Magnetofaba australis IT-1: one gene and its partner. The protein of the gene in region 1 interacts with the protein of each later gene in a pairwise test. Links are inferred from orthologs where the notes say so. Each region holds a gene or a part of one and is shown on either strand. Other genes may lie near its edges.

What was found.
Region 2: the proteins of rho (region 1) and hfq interact in binary tests that used the Escherichia coli proteins (3 or more experiments, as listed by UniProt). The link is inferred for Magnetofaba australis IT-1 from one-to-one orthologs.

Annotation. Positions count from the first base shown.
Region 1 is NZ_LVJN01000021.1:575,546-583,175, reverse strand. Bases 2,276-5,209 are described here. They hold rho (transcription termination factor Rho), read right to left. Parts: upstream 4,403-5,209; coding sequence 3,149-4,402; downstream 2,276-3,148. Other genes in these bases: truD (tRNA pseudouridine(13) synthase TruD), read left to right, coding at 4,775-5,209; rpmE (50S ribosomal protein L31), read right to left, coding at 2,801-3,022; MAIT1_RS21185 (PP2C family protein-serine/threonine phosphatase), read left to right, coding at 2,276-2,299. Outside these bases: bioA (adenosylmethionine--8-amino-7-oxononanoate transaminase), read right to left, coding at 1-1,073; more of MAIT1_RS21185, read left to right, coding at 1,355-2,275; more of truD, read left to right, coding at 5,210-5,893; MAIT1_RS21165 (hypothetical protein), read left to right, coding at 5,966-6,328; MAIT1_RS21160 (YggT family protein), read left to right, coding at 6,562-7,197; MAIT1_RS21155 (DUF167 domain-containing protein), read left to right, coding at 7,197-7,502. UniProt on the Escherichia coli protein: Facilitates transcription termination by a mechanism that involves Rho binding to the nascent RNA, activation of Rho's RNA-dependent ATPase activity, and release of the mRNA from the DNA template.
Region 2 is NZ_LVJN01000020.1:154,450-157,770, forward strand. Bases 487-3,321 are described here. They hold hfq (RNA chaperone Hfq), read left to right. Parts: upstream 487-1,677; coding sequence 1,678-1,965; downstream 1,966-3,321. Other genes in these bases: miaA (tRNA (adenosine(37)-N6)-dimethylallyltransferase MiaA), read left to right, coding at 522-1,427; hflX (GTPase HflX), read left to right, coding at 2,064-3,321. In the rest of the region: MAIT1_RS12950 (SDR family NAD(P)-dependent oxidoreductase), read right to left, coding at 1-454. UniProt on the Escherichia coli protein: RNA chaperone that binds small regulatory RNA (sRNAs) and mRNAs to facilitate mRNA translational regulation in response to envelope stress, environmental stress and changes in metabolite concentrations.

The DNA.
Region 1 (7,630 bases):
GCGTAACGACGCATGCGCGATTGATGCAGAGAGGAGATATCCGACACTTTGCTCAGGGTGTTCTCCTGCTCGAAGAGTTGCAAAGAGGCGACGGCGGCGGCGCAACCGATGGGGTTGGCGGTGAAGGAGTGGCCATGGGCCAGAGCCTGGTTGAAGGAGTCGCCCAGGAACGCTTCATACAGAGACTGCTGGCAAACCGTGGCGGAGAGGGGCAGAAAGCCCCCTGTCAGCCCTTTTGACAGGCAGATGATGTCTGGGGTTACGCCACACTGTTGAAACGCAAACAGCGACCCTGTGCGGCCAAATCCGGTCATCACCTCATCGAAAATCAGCAGGATGCCCGCCTCTTTAAGGCGCTTGGCCAAGCGTTGCAGAAATTCAGGCCGACACACCCGCATGCCGCCGGCGCCCTGAATCAGCGGTTCGATAACGCAGGCGGCGAACGGCGTCTGGGCGTTGTGCAGCAGAATCTCCTCCAGTTGCAGCAGGCTGAGCGCCTCCTTCTCCTCTACAAACGGATCGCCCATCCAGGTGTGTGGATAGGGGATGAAGGCCACGTCCAGGCCATTGCGCAGGTAGGGCTCGAAGTAGCCCGAAGAGCCGCCCACCGACATCGCGCCCCAGGTGTCGCCGTGGTAGCCGCCTTCGAACGCAAGCAGACGCGGGCGCGGCTGGCCTTGGTTCTGATGGGCGTGCAGGGCCATTTTCAGGGCGACTTCCACCGCCGTGGAGCCGTCGTCGGAGAAGAACACGCGGGTCAGGCCATGGCCCAGCGCCGCGCCCAGTTGCTGCGCCAGATCAACGGCGGGTTGGTGGGTGAATCCGGCGAAAATCACCTGCTCAAGGGTGCGCGCCTGCTGGGCGATGGCCTCGGCGATGACCGGGTGACCATGGCCATGGGCGGTGACCCACCAGGAGCTGATCAGGTCCAGAATCTCGCGGCCATCCACTGTGGTGAGCGTCGCATCGCGGGCGCTGGCGATGGGGATCGGGTCCGGCGCGGTCTTCTCTTGGGTGTAGGGGTGCCACAGACAGCGGCGATCGGAGTCAATCAGATCGCGAGGGGTATGCATATCAACGCTCCAGACGGGGCGGAAAAGGGAACTCCTGGGCTTGATTATAGACAGATAGAGCGGTGTCACACACGGGCGGAACCAGGAAAATCGACGGGCAAATGGTCACAGTGAAGAGAGTTCAGCAGCCATATCAGTGAATCCGAATGTTGGTGGGATTGGGTTGGGCTTGGTACTATTCGGACGCAGCATGTGATGGAGTCATTAAGACCCCTGTAGGCGCGCGCTGCGTAAATGAGCGAACGAGTTTATTAAGCAAATCCTATACAAGAGCGCCAAGCATGACACACAAGAGCGATTCCAAAGGTCAAAACAGCGCTCATGCGCCGGAATTGGAGATCATTGCGCGGGCCGAAGAGCTGTTATCGCGACAGGATAGCGATGTGGGCGAACTGCGCACAGCGTTTGCCGAGCTGCTCAAGGACTATAAAAAGCTCGACCGCATGATCAGCCGACTCAACCGCATCAATGATCGCAACCAACTGGTGATGCGTAAACAGCAGGATAAACTGCTGACCGACCAGAATATGGTGGAGGAGATTCTCGACAAAATGCGCCAGCATGCGCCGGTGGACGAGAAGAGTATCCACAAAATTCTGCTGCCATTGGATAACACCGGCGGCGATCTGTTGCTCTCCATGGCGCGTCCCGACGGCGTGCGGCACATCCTGCTGGGGGATGTCACCGGCCATGGATTGCCTGCGGCCATCGTGGCCCCGGAGGTGTCGAAAATCTTTCACGCCATGACCGCCAAAGGCTTTGCTTCGGGGATGATCCTGCAGGAGCTGAATCAGCGTCTGCATGAGCAGCTGCCAACGGGTTTTTATATGGCGGCGCTGTTGTTGGAGGTGGATGAGCCCAATCAGAGGGTCTCGGTGTGGAATGGCGGTTTGCCCCCCAGTCTGTTGATTCGGGATGGCGCCGTGGAGAGTCGATGGAGCTCCGGCTGTTTTCCCTTGGGGATGGTCAAGAACGGCATGCAGATCTGGCGGCAGATGAGCTACGCCCTGCAAGCGGGCGATCGCATCGTGTTCTACACCGATGGCATTACCGAGAGCGCCAATGCTGAGGAGGAGCAGTTTGGCGTGGAGCGACTGGAACAGGCGCTGCTGGGGGTGATTCGGCGGGGCGAGGCGTTGGAGTCGATATTGGATGAGATCAGGGCGTTTATTGGCGGCAAAGGGGCGTTTGAGGACGATATCACCCTGATCGAACTGATAATCTGAGCCAGCTTGGCGCAACGCTATAGTCACCGCAAACCAAAATAAGACATTTGAAATCAGAAGATGTCGAGGGCTCCGCCCTCGAGCTCCCCAACGGCCAAACCTTGGGGCGCTGCCCCAAACCCCGCTGGGGGCACAGCCCCCAGACCCCGCCGCCGACCAGTCGGCGGCCAATAGTCAGCGCAAGATCAATCTATTGTCAGTTAAAATCAGAATCGGACAGTTTGGGTATTGGTCATGAAAGATATCGAGGGCTACGCCCTCGAGCTCCCAAGATCAACAACCAAACCGTGGGCTCCGCCCACACCCGCTGGGGGCGCGGCCCCCAGACCCCGCCGCCGACCAGTCGGCAGCCAATAGTCAGCGCAAGCTCAATCTATGTCACGCAAACATTGGCTGATCTGTGCAATTTTGGTTCTACATGGCTAAAAACAAAACGGGCGCTTGTGTTGATCACAAGCGCCCGTTTGATGTTCAAACCGTCGGCAAGACGGTCGGCGATGCTTAACCGTTGGAAGCGCTGGCGCGGTCGCCGTACTTGCGGCGGAAACGCTCCACGCGGCCGGCGGTGTCCACCAGCTTGTGCTTGCCGGTAAAGAACGGATGGCAGGCCGAGCACACGCCCAGGGTCAGATCCCCGGAGGTGGATTTGGTGTGGAATTCGGTGTTGCAGCTCACGCAGGTGAAGACCGCATCTTTGTACTCGGGATGAATGCCCTCTTTCATTTCCTTACGTCCCTTACGTTCTGTTCCCGACGGATTTTGCCGTCGTGGCTCCATGTGTGGCAAACGGATGATTTTGCATGCGTTTCACAGGAGGTGACCACCTGCTGGCGCGCGTGCGAAGTCACATCAATTGTTCATGCTGGCGAAAAACTCGTTATTATCCTTAGTGGCCTTGAGCTTGTCAAGCAGGAAACTCATGGAGTCCTGCGGGCCCATGGGCAGCAGAATGCGGCGCAACACCCAGAGTTTGGAGAGCTCGTCGCGACCGGTGAGCAGCTCCTCCTTGCGGGTGCCGGACTTGGCGATGTCGATGGCCGGGAAGGTGCGTTTTTCCACCAGCTTGCGATCCAGGTGCACCTCCATGTTGCCGGTGCCCTTGAACTCCTCGAAGATCACCTCGTCCATGCGCGAGCCGGTATCCACCAGCGCGGTGGCCATGATGGTGAGCGAGCCGCCCTCTTCCACATTCCGCGCGGCGCCGAAGAAGCGCTTGGGGCGCTGCAGGGCGTTGGCGTCGATACCGCCGGAGAGCACCTTGCCGGAGGAGGGGGCCACGGTGTTGTAGGCGCGCGCCAAACGGGTGATGGAGTCCAGCAGAATCACCACGTCGCGCTTGTGCTCGACCAGACGCTTGGCCTTTTCCAGCACCATTTCGGCCACTTGGATGTGACGGGTGGCCGGTTCGTCGAAGGTGGAGGAGACCACCTCGCCTTTGACCGAGCGCTTCATGTCGGTCACTTCCTCGGGGCGCTCGTCGATGAGCAGCACCAGCAGCACCACCTCGGGATGGTTCTTGGCGATGGAGTGGGCGATGCTCTGCATGAGCATGGTCTTACCGGTGCGCGGCTGCGCCACGATCAGGCCGCGTTGGCCCTTGCCGATGGGGCAGACCAGATCCAGAACCCGCGGCTCCAGATTGTTGGACTCGCCTTCAACCTCCATCTGCAGCCGCTCGTCGGGATAGAGCGGGGTGAGGTTGTCGAACAGAATCTTGTCGCGCGCTTTGGCGGGCTCTTCGTAGTTGATCTTCTCCACCCGCAGCAGGGCGAAGTAGCGCTCGCTCTCTTTGGGGGCGCGGATCTGACCCTCCACCACGTCGCCGGTGCGCAGACCGAAGCGGCGGATCTGCGAGGGGGAGACATAGATGTCGTCGGGGCCGGGCAGATAGTTGGTGTCAGGCGCGCGCAGGAAGCCGAAGCCGTCCTGGAGCACTTCAAGCACCCCTTCGCCGTAGATCTGGCCGTTGTTTTCGCTTTCCGATTTGAGCAGCGCGTAAATCAACTCCTGGCGACGCAAGCCGCTGGCGTTTTCCACGTTGCGCTCCACGGCCAGACCAGAGAGTTCGGCCACGCTTAGGGATTTCAGATCTTTGAGATTCATCGGCGTATATTTTGGGTGCGTTAGGGGTGACTTCGATTTGGGGGAATTGATTGGGATTGAGGCGCCGCCGGAGAGGCGATCGCAACGCGGTTTGGCCGTTTCTCTCACAAGCGCGCATCCGTGGCGGCGGGGAGAGGGTGGCCGAAGTTTAGCAACCGTTTCGCCAGGCCGGGATAACACGCCAAGCCGCGAACAAGGTTAAGCTCCAATACGTGGATGGGCTTTCATGCGGCAATCCGCTACAGAAATCACAAGAAGTGGCCTCACGTTGAGAAACGTGAAATTTTCCTGTGCGATTTTCTGCGGGGGAATCAATACTTGAGAGCATCCATATGAGCGGACTTTTTGCAACCTACTTGATCCTGCGTAGAAATGTCAAACGAAAATCGACAACCCACGGCGCCGCTTGAAAACCCGGCGGTTGCGCCCATTTTGGTTCCTCTGGCCGGACCCGCCGCCACGCTGGGCGGCATCGGCGGCTCCCTGAAACGGGAGTTGGAGGATTTTCAAGTCTTTGAGGTGCGCCCTCTGCGCGACGAGCCCGCTGGCGAGCACTGTGTGGTGACGCTGGAGAAGCGCGATCGCACCACGGATCAGGCGGCGCACGCCCTGGCGCGGGCGAGCGGCGTCAATCGCGGCGCCATCGGTTATGCCGGGCTCAAGGATCGCGAGGGGATCACCGTGCAGGCCTTCTCCATCCATGCGCCGCGCGGCCTGCCGGAGGATTGGACGGCGGGTTTGGAGAGCAATCTGCGGGTGCTGGATCAGGTTTGGCGGTCGCGAAAAATCAAGCCGGGACAGCTCACCGGCAACCGTTTTGTGATTCGACTACGCGACTGCGGGGATGCGCAAACGTCCGACGAGACGCTGCGCGAGCGGGTGCAGAGCATCGCCCAGTGGGTGAGTCAATATGGCTTCCCCAACGCCTTTGGCCAGCAGCGTTTTGGCCGCGGCGGCGGCAATTTGGAGAGTGGTCTGCAACTGCTGGCGGCGGGGCCGCGCGGGCGTCTGCCCCAGCGCATCAGCCGTCATCAGAAGGGGTTGATGCTCTCCTCGGTGCGCTCGGAGCTGTTCAATCGCACCCTGGCCCAACGGATTGAAGCGGGGGCCTATACCCAGTTGCTGGAAGGGGATATCGCGCAGTTGGCGGGCAGGAGCGCGTGTTTCCCGGTGGCGGATCTGGCCGCCGAGCAGGCGCGCTTTGCGGCGGGGGAGATCAACGCCACCGGGCCGCTGTTTGGCGAGAAAATGCTTACCCCCCACGGCCAGCCCGGCGCGTGGGAGGCCGAGGCGTTGGCGAGCCTGGGTGGCGAGGCGTTGATGGCGCAGTTGGTCGCCATGCGCATGGAGGGGCAGCGCCGCGCGCTGCGGGTGGTTCCCAAGGATCTGTGCATCGACTGGGAGGGGCGCGACGCGCTGTTCACCTTTGAATTGCCCAAAGGCGCTTATGCGACCACACTGTTACGGGAATTCATGGGAGAACTGGCTTGATGTGGGCGAGTGCGTCAAAATTAACGCACTGTCCGTCGCACTGGTTCTTTGACTGCACAATCCGAGGCGCCGATGTCTGAAGAGGTCTCCCTGCCGGGTTTAACCGTTGAACTGTTCGCCATCGCCATGGAGGCGCGACGGGAGAACCAACGTTTGCGCGATCAACTGAGTCAGCGTGAGGCGGAGTTGGTCGCCACCCGGCGCGCCCTGGCGGAAGTGCGCGAAAAGCAGACCCCCTTGCCCGACAAAGCCGAGTTGACCGAGTTGTGGGTGGAGGAGTGGCGCGAACAGATTCAACCGGATCTGGAGCGCCGCTGCGAACAGGCCGCCATGCGATTGGTGGCGCAGCGCATCGTGCGCGCGTTGGAGGGCAAAGAGGATCCCCATTGCGCCCACCTATTGGCCGCGCTCAAGCGGCTGGCCAACGTGAGATAAACTCGCAAAGCCCCGCCATTGCTGGCGCGCAGGGCGGTCATTGCGTTATGCTGTTGCGCTTTGAGTCGGCTGAAACCGCCCGGATAACACGCACTATTGCGTTATACTGTTACGCTTTGAGCAGGCTGAAACCGCCTGGATAACACGCACTATTGCGTTATACTGTTGCGCTTTGAGCGGGCTGAAACCGCCTGGATAACACTCACTTTTTCGTTCCCAAAGGAGCGCCGTTTATGGGCATCATGCAGTCGATTGGCGTGCTGCTGACCTTCGTGTTGCAGATCTACTTCTGGATGATTTTGATCCGCGTGCTGATGTCGTGGATCAATCCCGACCCGTATAACCCCATCGTGCAGTTTCTGGTGCGCGCCACCGACCCGGTGCTGGAGCCGTGCCGCCGCATTCTGCCCCCCATCGGCGGCCTGGATCTGTCGCCCATGTTGGCGCTGTTCGCGGTGTCGATGCTCTCCAATGTGATTCGCGGGCTCTTCTCCGGCGGCGACGTGGGCGGCACGATGTTCGCGCTGGGTCTGCAGCTGTTGGGATTTGTGCACATCGCCCTGACCCTCTACATGCTGCTGCTGTTGGCGCGCGGCGGGGTCAACATCTATCTGTGGATGCGCTATCGCCAAGGGCGGGCGTCGATGCTGGATCTGCGTCAGCCGCTCAACCGTTTCCTGTTCCAGGCCACCGAGCCGGTGACGCGGCGTCTGCGCGGGTTCACCCCCACGGTGTTTGGACTGGATATCACCCCCATCGTGGCGGCGCTGCTCACCGTGCTGTTGTTGACCCTGCTCGAGGGGCTGATGAACGGCGGCGCCGCCGTGGCCATGGGCAGTGGCGGCGGCATGGGCCACATGAGCTATTGATGGGGTCTGACGGCGCACAATGGAGCGATGACGGGGCGCTGATTCTGACGGTGCGCGCACAGCCGCGCGCCTCCAAGGAGCGGGTGATGGGCTGGCATGGCCAGCAGATTAAAATCGCCCTCAACGCGCCGCCGGTGGATGGCGCGGCCAATCAGGCGCTGTGTCACTTCCTGGCCAAGCAGTTGGGCGTCTCCAAAGGCGCCGCAGCGGTGATCAGCGGTGAAAAATCCCGTGAAAAGCGGGTGCGCATCGACGGCGTCAGCACAGCGGACTGGGAGACGTTTGTACAGCGTTGGGGCTTGTGAGTCTGCGAAAAATGGGGGGAGAGGAAAGATGCTGGGGCTTCGCCCCAGACCCCGACCAGGGCGCCGCCCTGGACCCTTGTGAGTTGCTCCGGGCTTCGCTTTCGCTAGGTTCTAAACATCAAACTCAG
Region 2 (3,321 bases), on another replicon or contig:
AGGCGCGGCCCGCAAACGCCACCGTCGACACCACATTGATCACCGCCGCATTGTCGCTCTGCGCCAGCAGCGGCATCAATTCGCGGGTCAAGAAAAACGGCGCGGTGAGATTGACCCGCATCACCTGCTCCCATTTGACCGGATCATACGCCGCCAGGGGCGTCATCACCCCCAATTGACCGGCGTTGTTGACCAGGATGTCCAGTTTGCCATACCGTTCATGCACGCCTTTGACCAGTTGCGGCACGGCGCCCAGTTCGTTTTCCAGATCCACCGGCGCGATGCTGGCGCTGCCGCCCGCTGCGGTGATGGCGTCAAACGCGGTCTCAAGTTTGCTCTGATCACGGCCCAATAGCAGCACCGTCGCGCCCTCGCGGGCGTAAGCCTTGGCCACGGCCAAACCGATTCCCGAACCCGCCCCGGTCACCAGGGCGATGCGATCCTGCAACAGCATGACGACTCCTTTGCCTGAAACTGCTTCCTCAGAGACTCCGTCGCCGCGCCGCCCGGTGATCTTCGTCATGGGGCCCACCGCCTCGGGCAAGACCGGCTTGGCCCTGACCTTGGCGCAGCAACTGAATGGACAGATCGTAAACGCCGATTCGGTGCAGGTCTACCGCCGACTCACCATCGGCGCAGCCAAACCCACCACCGCTGAACGCGCCGCCGTACCCCACCATCTGATTGACGTGGCGGAACCGGACGATCCGTTCAGCGTGGGACGCTATCGCGACGCCGCCGTGGAAATCATCGACGCGCTGCACGCCCAGGGGGTGTTGCCGCTGCTGGTGGGGGGCACCAATCTGTGGTTGCGCGCGCTGGAGCAGGGCATCGCCGACATGCCCGAAGTCCCCGCCGCCATTCGTGATGACCTGATGCAGCAGGTGTGGGGCGACGGTCTGGCGCCGCTGTATGCGCGCCTGCAGCAGGTGGATCCCGAATGGGCCGCCCACGTCACCCCGGGCGACACCCAGCGCATTGTGCGCGCATTGAGCGTGTTCGACGCCAGCGGCGTCCCGCTCAGTCAGTGGATCGCCCAACAGCAGGCGGAACCGTGCCCCTACGCCATTCTCAAGCTGGCGCCCATCTGGCCCCGCGAGGTTCTCTATGCGCGCATCAATCAGCGTTTTGATCAGATGATGGAAGAGGGGTTCCTGGCCGAGTGCGCGGAGCTGGCCGCCGCCGGTTACGACCGCAATCTGCCCGCCCTCAAAGCGGTGGGGTATCGGCAACTGCTGGCCCACGTGGATGGCGCGGTGGATCTGGCCACGGCGGTGGAGGATGGCAAGCGGGAGTCGCGGCGCTACGCCAAGCGGCAATCCACCTGGCTGGCGCGGGAGCCGGAATTGCACCGGCTGGAGCCGCAAACCGCCGCGGCCGAGGCGTTGAAATTGGCCCGCGCCTTTCTGGCCGATCACCCGCTGTGAGTCGCCGGGAATTTGGGCAAATTGCGCATTTGCCCGCCCAATACCATCACTTTTCGGAAAAATCGACAAAAAAACGCGGATCTGTGCGTTTTATCGCTTGAGTTCCCCCCTCGGATTTCCGTAAATAGCTACTGTTGGCAGGTTTTTTAGTTTACGCCGAGGCGCGCATTTCAGGTCCCGCCCGGCGCTGCGGCGCCGCCGACTTTTTTTCGGCGCCACCACGATACTGCGTTTGAAGGAGCCATCAGCCATGGGAAGCCATGCCGGGCATAACGTGCAGGACCCATTTCTCAATACCCTGCGTCGCGAAAAAGTGCCGGTGACCGTGTTTCTGGTCAACGGAATCAAGTTGCAGGGGGTCATCACCTCCTTCGACAACTACTGCTTGCTGCTCAAGAACAGCGTCACTCAGTTGGTGTTCAAGCACGCCATCTCCACCGTGATGCCGTCGCGCAATATCCACACGGGCGATGAGCACCACCGTGATGAGCGTCCTGCGCCGCGCAGCGAGAGCAGCGCGCCCAAGGATAAGGAATAAGCGCCGCGTGAGAGCCTGTTTGACGCTCCCTCTGCACGTTTCTCAACAGGCTTTGAGATACACGCTGCGTACGCCGCGCTCGATCAACGGGAGCCGCGGTGTTTGAGACCCACGTTGAGCCGGACCGCGCTCTGCTGGTCCAGGCCATCATCGGCGGCGAGGATGCCGATCGCGCCGCCCGACTGGCTGAAGAGCTGCATCATCTTGCCGAGGGCGCCGGGTTGATCCCGGCGTCCTCCGCCCTGTTCCCCCTCAAGCAGATCCATCCCGGGCTCTATTTTGGTCAAGGCCGCGTGCAGGAGTTGGCGGATGAAGTCGCCGAACTCAACATCGACGTGGTGGTGGTCAATCACGCCCTCTCGCCGGTGCAGCAGCGCAACCTGGAAAACGCCTTCAAAGCCAAGGTGGTGGATCGCACCGGCCTGATACTGGAGATCTTCGCCGCGCGCGCGCGCACCAAAGAGGGGCGCATGCAGGTGGAGTTGGCCTCGCTGATGTATCAGCAGTCGCGGTTGGTGCGCACCTGGACCCACTTGGAGCGTCAGCGCGGCGGCGTGGGTCTGCGCGGCGGCCCCGGCGAAACCCAGATCGAGGTGGACCGTCGCCTGATCCGCAAGCGCATCGACCGCCTCAAGTTGGACCTCAAGGACGTTGAGCGCACCCGTGCCCTGCAACGCAAACCCCGTCGCGACGCGCCGCTGTTCACCGCCGCCCTGGTGGGCTACACCAACGCCGGAAAATCCACCCTATTCAACAAACTGGCGGGCTCCCAGGTCTACGCCCAGGATCAGCTCTTCGCCACCCTCGACCCCACGGTGCGGGTGGTGCAGTTGCCCAATGGCGGACGCATGGCGCTCTCCGACACAGTGGGTTTTGTGCGTGAACTGCCCCACCAGTTGGTGGCGGCGTTCCGCGCCACCTTGGAAGAGGTGCTGGAGGCGGACCTCTTGCTGCATGTGGTGGATCTCTCCGACCCCGAATGGGCCGAGCAGCAGCAGGCGGTGATGGATGTGCTGGAGGAGCTCAATGCGCACCAAAAGCCGCAGATGATCCTCTATAACAAGGTCGATGCGCTGGAGCGGGAGGACCCCCTCATTGAGCGGGTGGGACGGCGCGAGCGCTGTCTGCCCATCTCCGCCATCAGCGGGGCGGGGCTGGATCATCTGTTCGATGCGCTGCAGACGGAGATCGCCAGCGGCTGGCGCGACTATCTGGTGCGGCTGCCCGCCCACTGCGGCTCGATTCTGGCCAAACTGCATCGCGACGGCGAAGTGCGCGCCATTGAGGAGGATGGGGCCGATCTGCGCGTCACCGTCTCCCTCTCCGAGGCCGAGCATGGTCGCCTGTTGGAGGCGA